Regions from separate parts of the Vibrio celticus genome, predicted to be linked through region 2. Evidence: riboswitches for the same ligand, from Rfam matches in the RefSeq annotation. Region 2 holds a riboswitch; each other region holds the start of a gene.
What was found. A riboswitch is a leader RNA that binds a small molecule or an ion and turns the genes downstream of it on or off. The one in region 2 is predicted to bind thiamine pyrophosphate.
Positions count from the first base shown of each region.

Region 1: another riboswitch for thiamine pyrophosphate. It lies ahead of thiD (bifunctional hydroxymethylpyrimidine kinase/phosphomethylpyrimidine kinase); the one in region 2 lies ahead of thiB (thiamine ABC transporter substrate binding subunit).
Region 3: another riboswitch for thiamine pyrophosphate. It lies ahead of thiC (phosphomethylpyrimidine synthase ThiC); the one in region 2 lies ahead of thiB (thiamine ABC transporter substrate binding subunit).

Region 1 is NZ_AP025464.1:883,968-889,518, forward strand. It holds gene OCV19_RS19900 (ABC transporter substrate-binding protein) at 1-614, opposite strand, end outside; gene OCV19_RS19905 (ABC transporter permease) at 729-1,544, opposite strand; gene OCV19_RS19910 (ABC transporter ATP-binding protein) at 1,537-2,295, opposite strand; gene thiD (bifunctional hydroxymethylpyrimidine kinase/phosphomethylpyrimidine kinase) at 2,285-3,178, opposite strand; TPP riboswitch at 3,276-3,387, opposite strand; gene OCV19_RS19920 (DMT family transporter) at 3,486-4,403, opposite strand; gene OCV19_RS19925 (helix-turn-helix domain-containing protein) at 4,489-5,217, opposite strand; gene OCV19_RS19930 (DUF4382 domain-containing protein) at 5,391-5,551, opposite strand, start outside.
Region 2 is NZ_AP025463.1:365,927-371,477, forward strand. It holds partial or broken gene OCV19_RS01750 (IS3 family transposase) at 1-310, shown strand, start outside; gene fbp (class 1 fructose-bisphosphatase) at 389-1,399, opposite strand; gene mpl (UDP-N-acetylmuramate:L-alanyl-gamma-D-glutamyl-meso-diaminopimelate ligase) at 1,670-3,028, shown strand; gene OCV19_RS01765 (flavin prenyltransferase UbiX) at 3,067-3,690, shown strand; TPP riboswitch at 3,734-3,853, shown strand; gene thiB (thiamine ABC transporter substrate binding subunit) at 3,907-4,899, shown strand; gene thiP (thiamine/thiamine pyrophosphate ABC transporter permease ThiP) at 4,980-5,551, shown strand, end outside.
Region 3 is NZ_AP025463.1:32,320-37,870, reverse strand. It holds gene OCV19_RS00175 (thiazole synthase) at 1-129, opposite strand, end outside; gene thiS (sulfur carrier protein ThiS) at 132-341, opposite strand; gene OCV19_RS00165 (HesA/MoeB/ThiF family protein) at 338-1,120, opposite strand; gene OCV19_RS00160 (thiamine phosphate synthase) at 1,110-2,402, opposite strand; gene thiC (phosphomethylpyrimidine synthase ThiC) at 2,402-4,351, opposite strand; TPP riboswitch at 4,482-4,580, opposite strand; gene crcB (fluoride efflux transporter CrcB) at 4,643-5,026, opposite strand; gene OCV19_RS00145 (multicopper oxidase family protein) at 5,127-5,551, opposite strand, start outside.

The DNA of each region.
Region 1 (5,551 bases), on a different replicon from region 2:
GGGAAGAATGCCTTCGCTTTAAAGCCTTCAAGGGCTAGCTGATTGGTTTCGAAGTTACGTAAGCCACCCCAGATTGCGTCTACCTTGCCTGATGCCAATGAAGATGAAAGTGCCCAACCGACATTGATGGTTTGCACGTCTGTAAACGCTACATTTTCTTGCGCTAACATAGTGCCAATAGTCGCTTCTTCGTTTCCTGCGATCGCAATACCGATCTTCTTGCCTTTCAGGTCCGCTAGCGAATCGTTCTTGCCGTTATCCAGTACCATTAGTGTGTTTAGTGGCGTCGCGATAAGGGTTGATGCACGAACCAAAGGAAGACCCGCCGCTACATCCATAGTTAAACTTGGTTGGTAAGTTACCGCTAAATCGACCTTACCTGCCGCAACCAATTTTGCTGGCGTGCTTGGGTCAGCTGGTTCTTGGATTTCAACCTCTAGGCCTTGGTCAGCAAAATAGCCACGCTCTTGAGCAATCACAATTGGGCCGTGGTTCGGGTTCACAAACCAATCCAACATCAGTGTCAGTTTCTTTTGTTCAGAATCCGCTAATGCATGACCTGAAACTAGCGAAGCAAGCAGTGCCACTGCACCTACCAATTTGGTATTTTTCATAGTTAACCTTTCCTTTTGAATATTATTATTGTGTTTATAGAGCTAATTTTTAACGAAGTTTTGTTTAGATAAATAGCGTGAGCGGAGCTTTATTAAACAAGTGTTATCGAACCATTACTGGTTCTCCCAAGGGATAGCTTTTTTGAGTAACTTGTCTGTGATGAAGTAGAGCGAGATAGAGAGCACCGCCAAGATAAACAAGGCCGCAAACATCTCATCAATGATCATTCGCGCGTTGGCCTGTAGCATTAGGTAACCCAGCCCTTCACTCGAACCCACCCACTCCCCGACGACCGCGCCAATTGGGGCAATAACCACCGCTACACGAATGCCAGACGCTAATGTTGGCAGCGCAGCAGGCAGTTGGATATAACGCAGTAATTGCCATTTCGATGCGCCCATCGTTTTGGCAAGATCGAGATAGCCTGTCGGTGTATTACGTAAGCCGTCGTAGCAACATGTGGTCACAGGGAAGAAGATAATGATCGCCGCCATCACCACTTTTGAGGCGATGCCATAACCAAGCCACAGCATCAATACTGGCGCAATCGCAAACACAGGGATCGCTTGACTAGCGATTAAGATAGGTAACAGCCAGCGTTTTAGTGGTTCGAACATCAACATCTGCAGGGCGAAAAATAGCCCCATCGACAAACCGAGTAGCAAGCCAAGTAAGATCTCTTGCGCAGTCACCCATGTATGTTTGAGTAACACATCGTAACGTTCGATTAGCTTAATAAAGACTTCTGCAGGCGCTGGCAGAATGAAGCTCGGCATCTCGAAGATAACGACCACCATTTGCCATAAACCGAGAATCACAGCACTGCTGATCATCAAACGCATAACGGGATTCATCTGACGAGGGCGTTCAGTGCTAGCCTGTATGTCGGTTGAACGAGCCCCAACTTCGCTTCGCGTTAGATCATTCATAGTCACGCTCCAACTGATCTAAGATCGCTTGTTGTAACTCAGCGCATTCACCGTCTAACACTCGTGGTGTTGATGTGAGAGGCACAGATAAAGACTGAGCATTCGCAGGTGTGCCTTGCAACACATACAAATTATCCGCCAAGCGCACCGCTTCTTGTGGATCATGGGTGATCAACACAACGGTTTTACCTTTTAGCAGTTCACACGCTAAACTTTGCAGCTTGTGTCTTGTTACCGCATCCAGCGCAGAGAACGGCTCATCCATCAGCACGACTGGCTTGTCTTGCATTAAGGTGCGAGCCAAAGCAACACGCTGGCGCATGCCACCAGACAACTGATCCGGCATCGCATTCGCATAATCAGCCAAACCAACTGCAGCTAACAGCTCTAGTGCTTGGTTGGTTTGCTGTTCTTTATCAGAAACTGGATTTTGAAAGCGATGACTCAGGCATACATTGTCGATAACCGATAGCCATGGCAGTAACAAGTCTTGCTGTGCCATGTAAGCGATGCGGTCCGTTAAAGGCAATTCATCGGACGTTGCCAATGTACCCTGCCACTCCACCTTGTCGTCCAGCAAGCCTGCCAGATAACGCAATACCGTAGTTTTTCCGCAGCCACTTCGACCCAACAATACCGTCCACTTACCTGCGTTTAAGCTAAGCGACAACCCAGACAAAGTCGCGTGCTCGCTGTCGTTATAACGTAAGGAGGCATTGCTGAGCTGAACACCAACCGTATTAACGGACATTACCGTGTCCAGCGAAGAAGTGATTTACCGGGCCATGACCTTGACCGACTTGTAACTCATCAGCGTGAGCAATCGCGCGAGAAATGTATTGTTTGCCTAGGTCAACAGCTTCTGCCAGCGTGTTGCCCTGAGCCAAGAAAGAAGCAATGGCAGATGAAAGCGTACAGCCCGTGCCATGGGTGTTTTTAGTCGGGAAACGCTTCGCGCTAATCAAGGCAGACGTCGTCGGGAGAATCAGTAGGTCGTTACTGTTCTCATCCTTCTCTAAGTGGCCGCCTTTTAGGAGTACCGCTTTCGCCCCCAAAGCACGTAAGTCTTCAATCATGCCCTGCATTTCAGCTTCGCTTTCAGGTACTGGCTTGCCTGTTAATGCCGCGCCTTCTGGCAAGTTAGGAGTAATGATGTCTGCCAGCGGAATCAGTTCTTGCTTTAGCGTGGTGATAGCCGAGTTTTCTAAGAGAAGGTCACCACTTGTCGCGACCATTACAGGGTCAATCACAAGATGCTTAGGTTGGTACTGCTTAATTTTGTCAGCGACGACTTTGATGATTTGCGAATCAGCCAACATGCCGACTTTTACTGCCACGATATTCAGATCAGTAAAAACCGCATCTAACTGACTGGCAACATGGTCGAGTGGAATAGGAAAAATGGCGGAAACGCCTTGCGTGTTCTGAGAAGTGATCGCGGTAATTACCGAACAAGCAAAACTACCTGTAGCAGACATAGCTTTAATATCAGCTTGAATACCCGCACCGCCGCCACTGTCTGAGCCAGCGATCGTCAATACAATCGGAGTGTTCGTTCGAATCGAACCATCAGCAGAGTGCTGTGAAACTGAGGTTTTTGGTGTTAAATCTTTTGAAATAGAACTGTGTGTCATTGTCGCTCCTACTATCTTACAAGACGTAGGAGAACGAACACCGATCGAAGGAGAAGTCGCAATAGATTCATGAACAGTCTTCATGAGTGCAGACGTAGATCGAGTGCTTATAGTTCCCTACGCCAGTGTTAACTGAATCAGGTTCAACGGGTCTCGACTAACGATCTCAGCAAACACCAAATAAGGTATATGCCCCCCGACTATTGATAGCGATAGTAACAGCACTCTCACAACTGAGATACTGATTTTATTCAATTATAAGAATTACGCATGAATAAATTTCAATTAGGCATTACAAAACAAATACTTATAACGTTCCTTTAGCTGGCTTCGACTGTATCAACAAGCACAGCACAATCAGAAACATACCTAGCCAACCTATAAAAGGAATCAGCTCACCGACAACGCAGACGGCAAGCACCGCTGCAACTACTGGTTCAAACAGAGTCAGCAGATTGGCGCTACTCGCGGTCACGTGGCGTAAACCAAAACTGAACGCGATATAGCCCAAGCATTGTGGAATTAACGTCAGATAACTGATGACTAATACGTTAATCTGCGAGGAAAACAGGTTCTCCCCCGTAAACCAGAGCGTTGGTAGCAACAGCATCGCACCAAGGCCAAAAATACTGCCCATCGCCGCTTGAGACTCAATGTCCTTGTCTATCAGTGCTTTTGTCGCCCAAGAATAAATGGCGTAACACAACCCTGCTAGCAAACCTAAAGCAATACCCAACAGCTTGAGATCATCACCTGACTCATTCGTAGATGAAGATTCTGAAAACACCAACAACCCAATACCCACCACACCAATCGCAAAGCTAGTGAACCAACGTTTGTTGATATTATTCTTTTTGCTAATCAGACACTCTAACAATGCCGAAAAGAAAGGTGCGGTTGCAATCGAAACCACGGTACCAATCGCCACGCCTGATAATTTCATTGAAGAATAGAAAGCTAAAGGATAGATCGCCAAAGCCAAAGCGCTCACTGCCAACAGCTTCTTGTTCTGCAAAAGTTTATCGAAGGCGAGTAGGATTTTTCGATACGCTAAGCCCGCTTGCATTAGGCCGCCGACCCCCATAGAGAAAGCACCAATCGCTAATGGGCTTAGATCAGGAGCAAAACTTGCGGCGGTGCCTGTCGTGCCCCATAAAATGGAAGCAAAGAAGATGGCTAAAGTGCCTGTTTGGAATTCGTTAACGCGATTGATGGTAAGATTCATTTCTATTACCTAATTTTCAGTTCTGAAATAGATAATAGTGAAGATTGATAAAAGTTAGTTTGCCGAAAGGACGCTATTGTTGTTTCTAAAGACTCTCTTTCATTGAGCCTAGAAACGCCCTTGGGGACATTCCAAAGTGCTGAGAGAAGCGACGACTGAAAGCAGAAACATCACTATAACCCACATTTTCAGCAATCAATTGAACCGGTAAATCAGTATGAGTTAACAAGGCTTGGGCTTTCTCCATACGATAGCGAGTGATGTATTTAAGCGCACTGATGCCCAGGCACTCTTTGAAGCGTTTTTTAAATTGAGTGGGGCTCAAACAGGCCGTTTCTGCAAGTTGTGAAATGGATAACGGCTGCGTGTAATTATCCGCGATCAGTCTTTGTACCGCCCGGATTCGAGGATCGATGTTCTTGCTCACTTGTTGTTGCTCTAACAGCAGTGAAAACACATCCACGATTGATGACTCAATACCGCTATCGACCTGATATTCCAGCTGCTTCTCAACAAACAACAAGAAGCTCATCAAAGGTGGCGTTATCGTGAAAACCGAGAGCTCATGCTCCAACAAGTGCTGCGGCAACTCCGCCATATCCGCGACAATAAACCGCGCCGCCTCATCCGCCTTAAACGCATGCGCTGTGGTTACCGGAATTACGACACATTCGCCCACGGCCACTTTGCCGACATACCCCACCATCTCGATATTGATACTGCCTTGGATCGGCAATACCAATTGGTGATGGTCATCATGAGCATGGGTATTAAATTGCTTGGTGTAAGATCGAATGCTTAAGCTAGATTTCATGAGCAACGCCGGAGTACATTTCGCTAGATTAAAGTAATAGAGACAACGTTACATTATCACTTCCCTAGAGTCACATTCAATGCTCATCAAATTCATGCTAGCTAGGTGACATGATCAAAAACGACCTCCAAATAAGAGGCCGTTTTGATTAAAAAGCGTCATTCACATAAAGGTTAGAATGACACTTGGCTGTCTTGACCAACAGTGACTTGCACACCATTTTCAGCTTCGTATATTGCGAACCCAGCGGCTAGTGGCGCTGCATTGTCTTCATCACTGTCATGCTGCGCAGTACAGGTATAACCTAATGAATAAGTACCTGGATCAATAAAGC
Region 2 (5,551 bases):
CTCAAAGCCAATTATACACAGCGATCAAGGTTGGCAATATCGCCATCGACAGTATCAGAAAAAGGTAGCGGAGAGTGGGTTAACGCAAAGCATGTCGAGAAAAGGTAACTGCTTGGATAATGCTGTTGCTGAAAACTTTTTTGCTTTACTCAAAACCGAGATGTATCACAACCAAAGCTTTGAAGATGCAGATGCTCTGATAGAGCAAATTAAAGAATACATCGAGTACTACAATACCAAACGTATAAAAGTGAAACTAAAAGGCCTGACTCCGATAGAATATCGAACTCAGGCCTTGAAAGCCGCTTAACAGAAATGTCCAACTTTATGGGGTCACTTCAAATGCTGGCTTTTTTAATGACGCTATTTTGAGAAATGAACGAGGGTTTTAGTCTCGGTTCAACTCAAGAAACTCTTCTACTTTGCGAACCATGTCTGTTGAGCCAACAAAGAAAGGTACACGTTGGTGTAGCTCAGTTGGTTTGATATCCATGATACGTTGAGCACCGTCTGAAGCTATGCCGCCCGCTTGTTCCATAAGGAAAGCTATTGGGTTGCACTCATAAAGCAGGCGCAGTTTACCTTGAGGGTGACTTTGCGTGCTTGGGTACAAGTAGATGCCGCCTTTCAGCAGGTTACGGTGGAAATCTGAAACTAGAGAACCGATGTAACGTGATGTGTAAGGGCGGTTGTCGCTTGGCTCATTCTCTTGGCAGTACTTGATGTATTTCTTAACACCCGTAGGGAAGCGGATGTAGTTACCTTCGTTGATGGAATAAATCTTACCTTCATCTGGAATCATCATGTTTTCATGAGACAGGCAGAAGGTACCCAGTGATGGGTCGTAGGTGAAGCCATTTACGCCAGCACCTGTTGTGTATACAAGCATGGTTGAAGAACCGTAAATCACGTAACCCGCGGCTACTTGCTTGTGTCCTGGCTGTAGGAAATCTTCTTGTGTTGGTGGAGTACCGATCGGTGATACTCGACGGTAGATAGAGAAAATTGTACCAACCGATACATTCACATCGATGTTTGAAGAGCCATCTAGTGGATCCATCAGTACAACGTATTTTGCGTTTTTGTTGAGCTCTTTATTGAAGGCGACAGCTTCGTCTTCTTCTTCACTTGCAACACCACAAACTTGGTCACGAGCTTCTAGAGCCGCTTTAAATTTGTCGTTCGCGTAAAGGTCTAGCTTTTGTTGCTCTTCACCTTGCACGTTGTCTGTACCAACAGCGCCAGTGATGTCGACTAGGCCAGCCTTGTTGATCTCACGGTTAACAATTTTTGCAGCAAGTCGAATAGACGACAAAAGGGATGATAGATCACCGCTTGCATGGGGGAAGTCACTCTGTTTCTCAACAATGAACTCACCAAGGGTGCGCATCTCAGACATGTTATTTCCTTAAACTTCTCTCAATATTAGGGGGGATTTGAGCACTGTAGATTCGGCCTCTTGAGTGGGCTTTATTCATCTAGACGCTTACCTAAATTCTAAAGGTTAGATCTTTTTAATGGTAATGAACTAAGCGACACAGATCTCACTTACAATGTCGACTCAATTTGTTTTGCATTGCCGCTCGCTTTTAATCGCCATTTAATGATAATGAGTGCAAGCCGTTTTAATTAGGCATCGTTTATTTAGCCAAGCGTTTGGAAGCAATTTATGCATATTCATATCTTAGGAATTTGTGGCACCTTCATGGGTGGTGCTGCGGTATTGGCTCGTCAATTAGGTCACAAGGTTACTGGTAGTGACGCGAATGTTTATCCTCCAATGAGCACCTTGTTGGAGTCTCAGGGGATTGAGATTATTGAAGGGTTCGACCCGAGCCAGTTAGAACCAAGACCTGACTTAGTGGTCATTGGCAATGCGATGAGCCGTGGTAACCCGTGTGTTGAGTATGTATTGGATAACAACCTTAGATACACCTCAGGGCCGCAGTGGTTGCAAGAGTTCTTGTTGCATGAGCGTTGGGTTCTGGCGGTATCCGGAACGCATGGTAAGACAACAACATCGAGCATGCTGGCTTGGATCCTTGAAGACTGTGGTTACGCACCGGGTTTTCTTGTCGGTGGTGTGTTGGGTAATTTTGGTATCTCAGCTCGCCTTGGTGAAAGCATGTTCTTCGTGGTTGAAGCTGACGAATACGACAGTGCTTTCTTTGATAAACGATCTAAGTTTGTTCACTACCACCCAAGAACGTTAGTGATGAACAATCTCGAATTCGATCATGCAGATATCTTTGATGATCTTGAGGCAATCAAGCGACAGTTCCATCATTTGGTTCGCACAGTGCCAAGTAATGGCCGTATTTTCTCACCGAAGCAAGATACCGCGATCCAAGATGTGTTATCCCGTGGCTGCTGGAGTGAAACTGAGTCGAGTGGTGAACTCGGTGATTGGAATGCCAAGAAGTTAGTTAAAGACGGCTCTAAATTTGAGGTGTACTTCCAAGGCGAATGTGTTGGAACCGTAGATTGGGATTTGGTTGGCGATCATAACGTCAACAATGCTTTGATGGCGATTGCGGCGGCAAGACATGTTGGTGTCACGCCTGATTTAGGATGTGGATCACTGGCGACGTTCATTAATACCAAGCGTCGCTTAGAGTTTAAAGGCGAAGTGGCAGGCGTTTCTGTCTATGACGATTTTGCTCATCACCCAACGGCAATTGAACTTACGCTCGGCGGCTTACGTAATAAGGTCGACACAAAGAAAATCATTGCCGTTTTAGAGCCTCGTTCTGCCACCATGAAGCGTGGTGTGCACAAAGAAACCTTGGCTGATTCGCTCAAGCAGGCGGATTCTACCTACTTATTCCAACCGGATAACATTGATTGGTCTGTACAAGACGTGGCCGATGCGTGCCATCAACCCGCACACGTGAGTGATGACATGGACGCATTCGTTGCTAAAATTGTCTCAGAGGCACAAGCGGGCGACCAAATCTTGGTAATGAGTAATGGTGGCTTTGGTGGTATTCACCAAAAACTGTTGGATGCGTTGGCACTCAAGGGCTAACGGCATCCAAGACCTTATAATTTGAAGTAATTGAGAACATGACAAAACACGATCAAGCTATAACCCTTGCTTTCACAGGCGCATCTGGTGCGCCTTATGGACTGCGCTTACTTGAATGCCTATTGGCGGCAGATTATCAGGTTTATTTGTTGATATCGTCGGCAGCGCGAGTGGTGTTGGCGACTGAGCATGAACTTAAGTTACCTGCTGGGCCAGATGCTGCGAAACAAGCTTTGGTTAAGCATTTAGGTTGCGACCCAGAAAAGCTGGTGGTGTGTGGCAAAGATGATTGGTTCTCACCGGTTGCCTCTGGCTCTGCAGCACCGAAGCAAATGGTGGTGTGTCCATGTTCTGCGGGAAGCTTAGCTTCAATTGCTCATGGCCTATCAGATAACCTGATAGAGCGAGCAGCAGACGTGGTTATGAAAGAGCGAGGCCAGCTGCTGTTGGTGGTTCGTGAGACGCCATTTTCTACGCTGCATCTCGAGAATATGCACAAACTCTCGACCATGGGTGTGACGATCATGCCTGCGGCTCCGGGTTTTTATCACCAACCTAAGTCGATCGAAGATCTAGTCGATTTTATGGTGGCGCGTATTTTGGATCATCTTGGTATTGAGCAAGGTTTAGTGCCACGTTGGGGTTACGATCAACGTAATTGATCCAAACTTGATAGCTTATTGTTAAAATTCGAATTACAATTCTGAACACTCATCGGGGAGCGAACCATTCAAATAATGAATGCGAGCTGAGATCAAGCAAGTGCTTGGGACCCGTAAACCTGAACCAGATAATGCTGGCGTAGGAATTGAGTTAGGACCAACTTCTACCGTTCTCCTCCCTCAAACCTGTGCCGCTCAGACCATGGAGAGCGTCCAGTGAAATTCACATTAACAACTCTTGCTGTTACTACAGCCATCTCTTTTTCTGCCGTTGCTGCAGACAATACTCTAACTGTATATACCTATGATTCTTTTGCTGCGGATTGGGGCCCTCGTCCTGCCGTTGAAAAAGCATTTGAAGAAAAGTGTGGCTGTGATGTGAATTTTGTCGCGCTAGAAGATGGCGTGTCTATTCTTAACCGCTTGCGTCTTGAAGGTGGTAACAGCAAAGCAGACATCGTGTTAGGCCTAGATAACAATCTAATGGCTGAGGCGAAAGCGACGGGCTTATTGGCTGAGCACAGTGTTGATACGTCATCAGTGACACTTCCTAACGGTTGGAACGACAGCACCTTTGTTCCTTATGATTTTGGTTACTTTGCGTTTATCTATAACAAAGAGAAATTAGCCAACCCGCCTAAGAGTTTGAAAGAGCTGGTTGAGCAACGTGATGACCTCAAGGTTATTTACCAAGACCCACGTACTTCAACGCCAGGTCAAGGCATGATGCTATGGATGAAGTCTGTTTACGGTGATGAAGCGACAGCGGCGTGGAAGAAGCTCGCTCAGAAAACGGTTACTGTGACTAAAGGTTGGTCTGAAGCTTACTCTATGTTCTTAGAAGGCGAGTCGGACTTAGTCTTGTCTTACACGACTTCTCCGGCTTACCACATCATTGCAGAAAGTGATTCTAAGTACGCAGCAGCAAGCTTTGAAGAAGGTCATTACACTCAAGTGGAAGTGGCAGCTAAGGTCAAAGGCAGTAAGAACGAAAAACTTGCCGATGAGTTTATGGCATTTATCCTAAGTGACGAATTCCAATCAGCGATGCCAACGGGCAACTGGATGTACCCAGTGACTGGCATCGAACTACCAAAAGGGTTCGAGCAGTTAACGGTACCGCAGAAAGCTCTGAGCTTTACGCCTGAAGAAATTGCCGCTAAGCGCAAGCCTTGGATTCGCGAATGGCAGAGTGCACTTACTTTTTAACTTACTATTAAAAAGATGAGCGTCCTGTACTTAAAGGCTCATTCGTGATGTTTGGGCCATTTACGGTAAATAATTAATTTATGATAAAGAAAACACCTACGGTCGGGATCTGGGTTGCGATACTCATTACCGCCTTCGTGGTTTCAGCAGTTGGGGCATTGCTTAGCAATGCCCCTTCTCTTGATATCAGCCAAGTATGGTCAGATCCTTACTATTGGCATGTAACGAAATTCAGTTTTTATCAAGCGATACTCTCAACTGTGCTGAGTGTTGGCTTTGCTATACCCGTTGCTCACGCTCTGTGTCGCAGGCAATTTTTTGGACGAGCTTTGTTGTTAAGACTGTTCGCGTCGACTTTGGTTCTGCCTGTGTTGGTCGGTGTATTTGGCTTGCTCGCGATTTATGGCAACAGTGGCTGGTTAGCTAAATTTTTGGCTAACTTCGACATTGAATTACCATTCTCGATTTATGGTTTGAATGGCATTTTGCTGGCGCATGTCTTCTTTAATCTGCCTTATGCTAGCCGCCTGCTTTTACAGGGTTTGGATACCGTGCCTGCCGAGCAACATAAGTTGTGTGCTCATTTGGGTATGAGTCATTGGAATAAATTTAAATGGGTCGAATGGCCGCGTTTAAGACAACAACTACCACA
Region 3 (5,551 bases), 330 kb from region 2:
TTTCAACGCCATGGTTGCCAGTTGAGAACCGGAAGCTTCGATAGCGCTCGCCATCAAGTACTTATTCGCGAACTTACCCGTTCCAGTGAAGAGTCGTGATTGAAACGTTTTATCTGCGATAGTTAACATGGTTAGCCTCCTGCAATGGCTTGGAAAAGAGAAATAGCATCGCCTTCATTGACGACCGTTTGTTGCCACTGACTACGCGGGATAACCGCATTATTGATAGCAAATACACAGCCCAGATCGGGTAGTGAAAGCGCTTGGATGATATCCGCTAGAGACGACGATTGTGCAACCTGTTCTGGTTGCTCATTGATAGAGATCGTTATGTTGCTCATTGGGTTTCTTCCTCTAAATAGTTAACTGTAGATGTGCAGCAAACGGGACATTCACTATCTTGAGTGACACTTAAGTTTTGCCAGTTCATCGTCTGACCATCAAACAGTTTGAGCTGATGTGTTGCGACTTGGAACTCGCCAGTACTAATGCGCTGAATCGCAGCCAGTGCTTGTAGGTTGCCTATGGTGCCAACGACTGGGCCGATGATGCCGCTATCGCTACAACGTGTCGTTTTCGGATGGTGACTGAACGGGAATAAACAGTGATAGCACCCTTTCTGCTTCTGATAATCAAAGACAATAAACTGCCCCTTCCAGCCAATCGCTGAACCAGAAATCAGAGGCGTTCTACTGCCGAAACATGCTTGGTTAACCTGCTGACGTGACTCAAAGTTGTCAGTACAATCCAACACCAAATCAGCAAGCATCACCTCAAGATCAAGTTGGCTTTGAGTCATTCGCTTATTGATGGTTCTCACTTGGCTTCGACCATTAAGCTCGCTCAGTTGTTGCTTCAGAGCTTCAACCTTAGGTGAACCTAATTGACTTTCCTTGAACGCTACCTGTCGTTGCAGGTTAGACGAATCCACACAGTCATCATCAACCAATACGATTTTCCCGATACCGGAAGCCACAAGATAGAGAGTTGCTGCATTACCTAAGCCACCACAACCGATGACCAACACATGGCTGTCTAGTAAATTGCGTTGCCCTTGCTCACCCACTTCAGGGAGTGCGATTTGTCGTTGATAACGAATGAATTCGAAATCACTCAGCATGACTTAGCTCCCGAGTTACCTCTTTAACAACACCTGAAGAACGGTCAGCCATTAATGCTTCGAAGAACTCAATCACTTGTTTTGGGTCTTCGACTAACGTAATCGCACGTACAACAGCAAGGCTCGATACCCCACAACTCCAAACCTGTGCAGCCGTCGACTGGTCAATTCCACCAATCGCAACCGTCGGATAACCGGTGAGTTCTTCTGTATATGGGATAGTATCAATCAGCTGCTGATAGAGAGATAAACGCACAAGCCCCTGAGGCTTCGATGGCATCTGCTTAGTGGTGGTTGGGAATATATGCCCCAGCGCAATATAGCTTGGGTTGATTTGCACAATACGTAGCAACTCGTAATAGCCATGAGTCGAGAGACCGATCTTAATACCAGCTTGGCTCAGTTGAGATAGGTTGGATTCTTCGATGTCCTCTTGTCCCAAATGAACACCAAAAGCATCATGCTTGAGTGCCAATTGCCAATAGTCATTGATAAAAACCTGAGCGTTGTGCTCTCTACCAAGTTCGATAGAACGTTCGATTTGTTGTTCTAAATCTACTTGCTGTGGGTTCTTAATACGCAATTGAACTGTGTTGATTCCAAGCTTGAGCAGCCTTTCGATCCACTCAACATCATCAACCACTGGGTATAGCCCTAGGCTACTCTTACTCAGTTCAGGGAATGAGAGTGATGTTCCTTGGTGCGCCCAACCAACACTAATATCCAGTAGCTCATCTTCGAGAACGGGAATAGGAAAGTTTTGATAGTTTGCTGGCCATGTTCCACGTGAAACATTAGATGCTGCGCGAGCCAAAACCAGTGCATCTTCTAATGGGAACTCCAATGCCAACAAAGTAACTAACCAAGCAAAGTGGCCACTACTATCTAACTCCTGATGAGCTGGAGTTTCATTCCTGATAGCACGATTAGCATCTAGCTGTGACCAGAGATCCAATACAGCTGAGTCATCTAAGACACCGATATAGATAGCATTCGGAGTTTGTTCCAAGGCACAGCGGATATCAGCTAGCGCCACTGAATGACTGTAATCAACGATATGATCAAGCTCACTTGAGCGACACTCCGCCAATGAATCAACATCATGAGCAAAACCAATAGATAACGCTTGCTGAGCATCAACGATGGAGAAGCATTGAGTTGGGCTTATACCCAACTCAACTGCATCGGTTGCCAAGCCTTGTCGCTTAGCAACTAATAGACAGCTTTGCACCTCTCCCGTTAGCTCAATATTTTGAGATGGGATAAGAATCTTCACTGTCATTATTCCTCTAATTGAGCTTCTTTTGCGCCTACTGCTGGGTGATAAAGTTCAGAGCCAGTATCACGGAACTCTTGTGATTTCTGACGCATCCCTTCCAACGGATTATCAAGCATCTTAATTTCTATAGCCTGATCAGCAGCCACTTGTTCAGTGTCTTTCGCGTACTCTCGAACTTCTTGAGAGATCTTCATTGAACAGAATTTAGGGCCACACATTGAGCAGAAGTGAGCAACCTTCCCCGACTCTTGCGGTAAGGTTTCATCATGGAAAGAGCGCGCAGTTTCCGGGTCAAGAGCTAGGTTAAATTGGTCTTCCCAACGGAATTCAAAACGTGCCTTTGATAAAGCGTTATCTCGGATTTGTGCACCCGGATGTCCTTTAGCCAAGTCTGCAGCGTGTGCAGCCAGCTTGTAAGTAATCAGGCCAGTCTTCACATCTTCTTTGTTTGGTAAGCCTAGATGCTCTTTAGGGGTTACATAACAGAGCATCGCACAGCCGTACCAACCAATCATGGCCGCGCCAATTCCAGAGGTAATGTGGTCATAACCAGGGGCAATATCGGTAGTCAATGGACCTAATGTATAGAACGGTGCTTCATGACAGTGCTCTAACTGCTCGTCCATGTTCTCTTTAATTAAGTGCATTGGCACATGTCCAGGACCTTCAATGATCACTTGCACGTCGTATTCCCAAGCAACCTTAGTCAACTCACCCAAAGTACGTAATTCGGAGAATTGAGCTTCATCATTGGCATCAGCAATCGAACCTGGACGTAGACCGTCACCTAATGACAGAGCGACATCGTACTTCGCACAGATCTCACAGATCTCACGGAAGTGGGTATAAAGGAAGCTTTCTTGGTGATGAGCAAGACACCATTTAGCGATGATAGAGCCGCCACGAGAGACAATACCAGTCACACGTTTAGCGGTCATAGGAACGTAGCGAAGCAATAAGCCTGCGTGGATAGTAAAGTAATCAACACCCTGCTCTGCTTGTTCAATCAAAGTATCGCGCATCACTTCCCAGTTAAGGTCTTCCGCAACGCCATTCACTTTTTCAAGCGCTTGATACATAGGAACCGTACCAATTGGTACTGGGCTATTACGTAAGATCCATTCGCGAGTCTCGTGAATATTACGACCGGTAGAAAGGTCCATCACGGTATCTCCACCCCAGCGAGTTGACCATACTAACTTCTCAACTTCTTCTTCAATCGAAGAACTTACTGAAGAGTTACCGATATTGGCGTTCACTTTAACTAAGAAGTTTCGGCCAATAATCATCGGCTCGGATTCAGGGTGGTTAATGTTCGACGGGATGATAGCTCGGCCTTCAGCGACTTCTTTACGCACGAACTCAGGGGTGATTTCTTTCGGCAGGTTTGCGCCAAAGTTATGGCCAGGGTGTTGGTGGTTCAGCTGCTCATCAGCAAACTTCTGACGTCCCATGTTCTCACGTATCGCAATGTACTCCATCTCAGGAGTAATAGTTCCCTGACGAGCATAGTGCAGCTGAGTAACACATTGATCGCCAGTGGCGCGACGAATTCTAGGCAGATTACCGTAACGAAGGTCGTCTAGAGTTTCATCTTCTAAACGCTCTTTGGTGTAGACAGAACTTACATCGTCTAACAGTTCTGTATCACCACGCTCTTCAATCCATTGCTCTCGTAACTTAGGAAGGCCACTGTAAAGGTCAATTTCGTGCATAGGGTCAGTATAAACACCAGAGGTGTCGTATACATGAATTGGCGCATTAGGTTCGAATACAGGATCTTTTTTGGTACCACCAACAAGGCTATCTGCTAGTGATATTTCTCGTACAGGGACTTGAATGTCCTCGCGAGATCCGTGGATGTAAGCTTTTTTTGAATTTGGATAAGGTTGCACGGATAAAGAATCAATGAAATTCTTCGCTTCCAGTCTTGCTTGTTTACGACTCGACATAGCATTTTTCCTTGGCTTTTAGCCATTATTTATAGGGATAAAAATGCTTGACGGATAAGATGCTACAAGAGGGATCACAGCAAGAAAATGCAGTTGTGATCTGGAGATAGATCTCTAGAAGGATTCTAGTTAGATATCTACTCTTGTTCCCTTCGCAGGTATTAGCCTGATCAGGTTCAACGGATCCCGAGTTAACGGTCTCAGCCATATGGCACTCCGACAAGTACGATCGAGTATATAAAAACGGCTTGGATAAACCAAGTCGAGTTGTTAACAAATCGTAAGAAAGTTTTAAGACTTTATCAGAAGTTGGAAGCCGATCCATGCGGCTGAAATACTGAGAACCACATTGAGCAGTACATTGAGCCCCATCTTGAAAAACGCACCCTGCTGCATAAGAAGCACGTTATCCATCGAAAACGTAGAAAATGTCGTCAGGGCTCCAAGGAAACCAAGACCGATAATTTGTCTCCACGGCTCCGTCGCAACCATCTCATTTTCAAACGCGGCGATGAGCAATCCCATAATCAGAGAGCCAATTACGTTAACAGTCAGCGTACCGTAAGGAAAACCACGCCCTAACATCACAACGCATAACTCTGAAATCAAGTAACGTGAACAAGCACCAAACGCGCCACCGATGGCGATAAAACCTAGAATAGATAACTGACCCATGAATCCTCCCAAACAATAATCCCTATATTCTAGCTTTAACGCCGATAAAAGCGAGGGTAGAAACTAAGAATGCATGCGCAAATATTAAACGTTACAGGTGTCACTTAACTTCAATATATCCCATCAAACCCGTTTTCATGTGTTCTATAACATGACAGTGATACATCCAGCGGCCAGGGTTGTCGGCTACAAATGCAGCTTTAGCTCGGCCATTTTTTCCAAGTAACACTGTATCGGTATGGAAAGGTTCTTCAACTTTCTTCCCGTCAAGTTCGAGTACTGTAAAAGTATGTCCATGAATATGGATAGGATGATGGTATTGAGTGACGTTCTTTAGATCGAATATATAGGTTTTTCCCAGATCTAAAGTCGCCAAAGGTTCAGGGATATTATCTTTGCTCATCCCCTCCCATGCTCGTTTATTAGTTAGCCAAAACTTAGGCATAGATTTTCCATCTTTGGATACTGGAGAAACCGCCCCTTCCCATTCAAATAAAAAGTCAATTTCTTCTGCATTAACCAAAT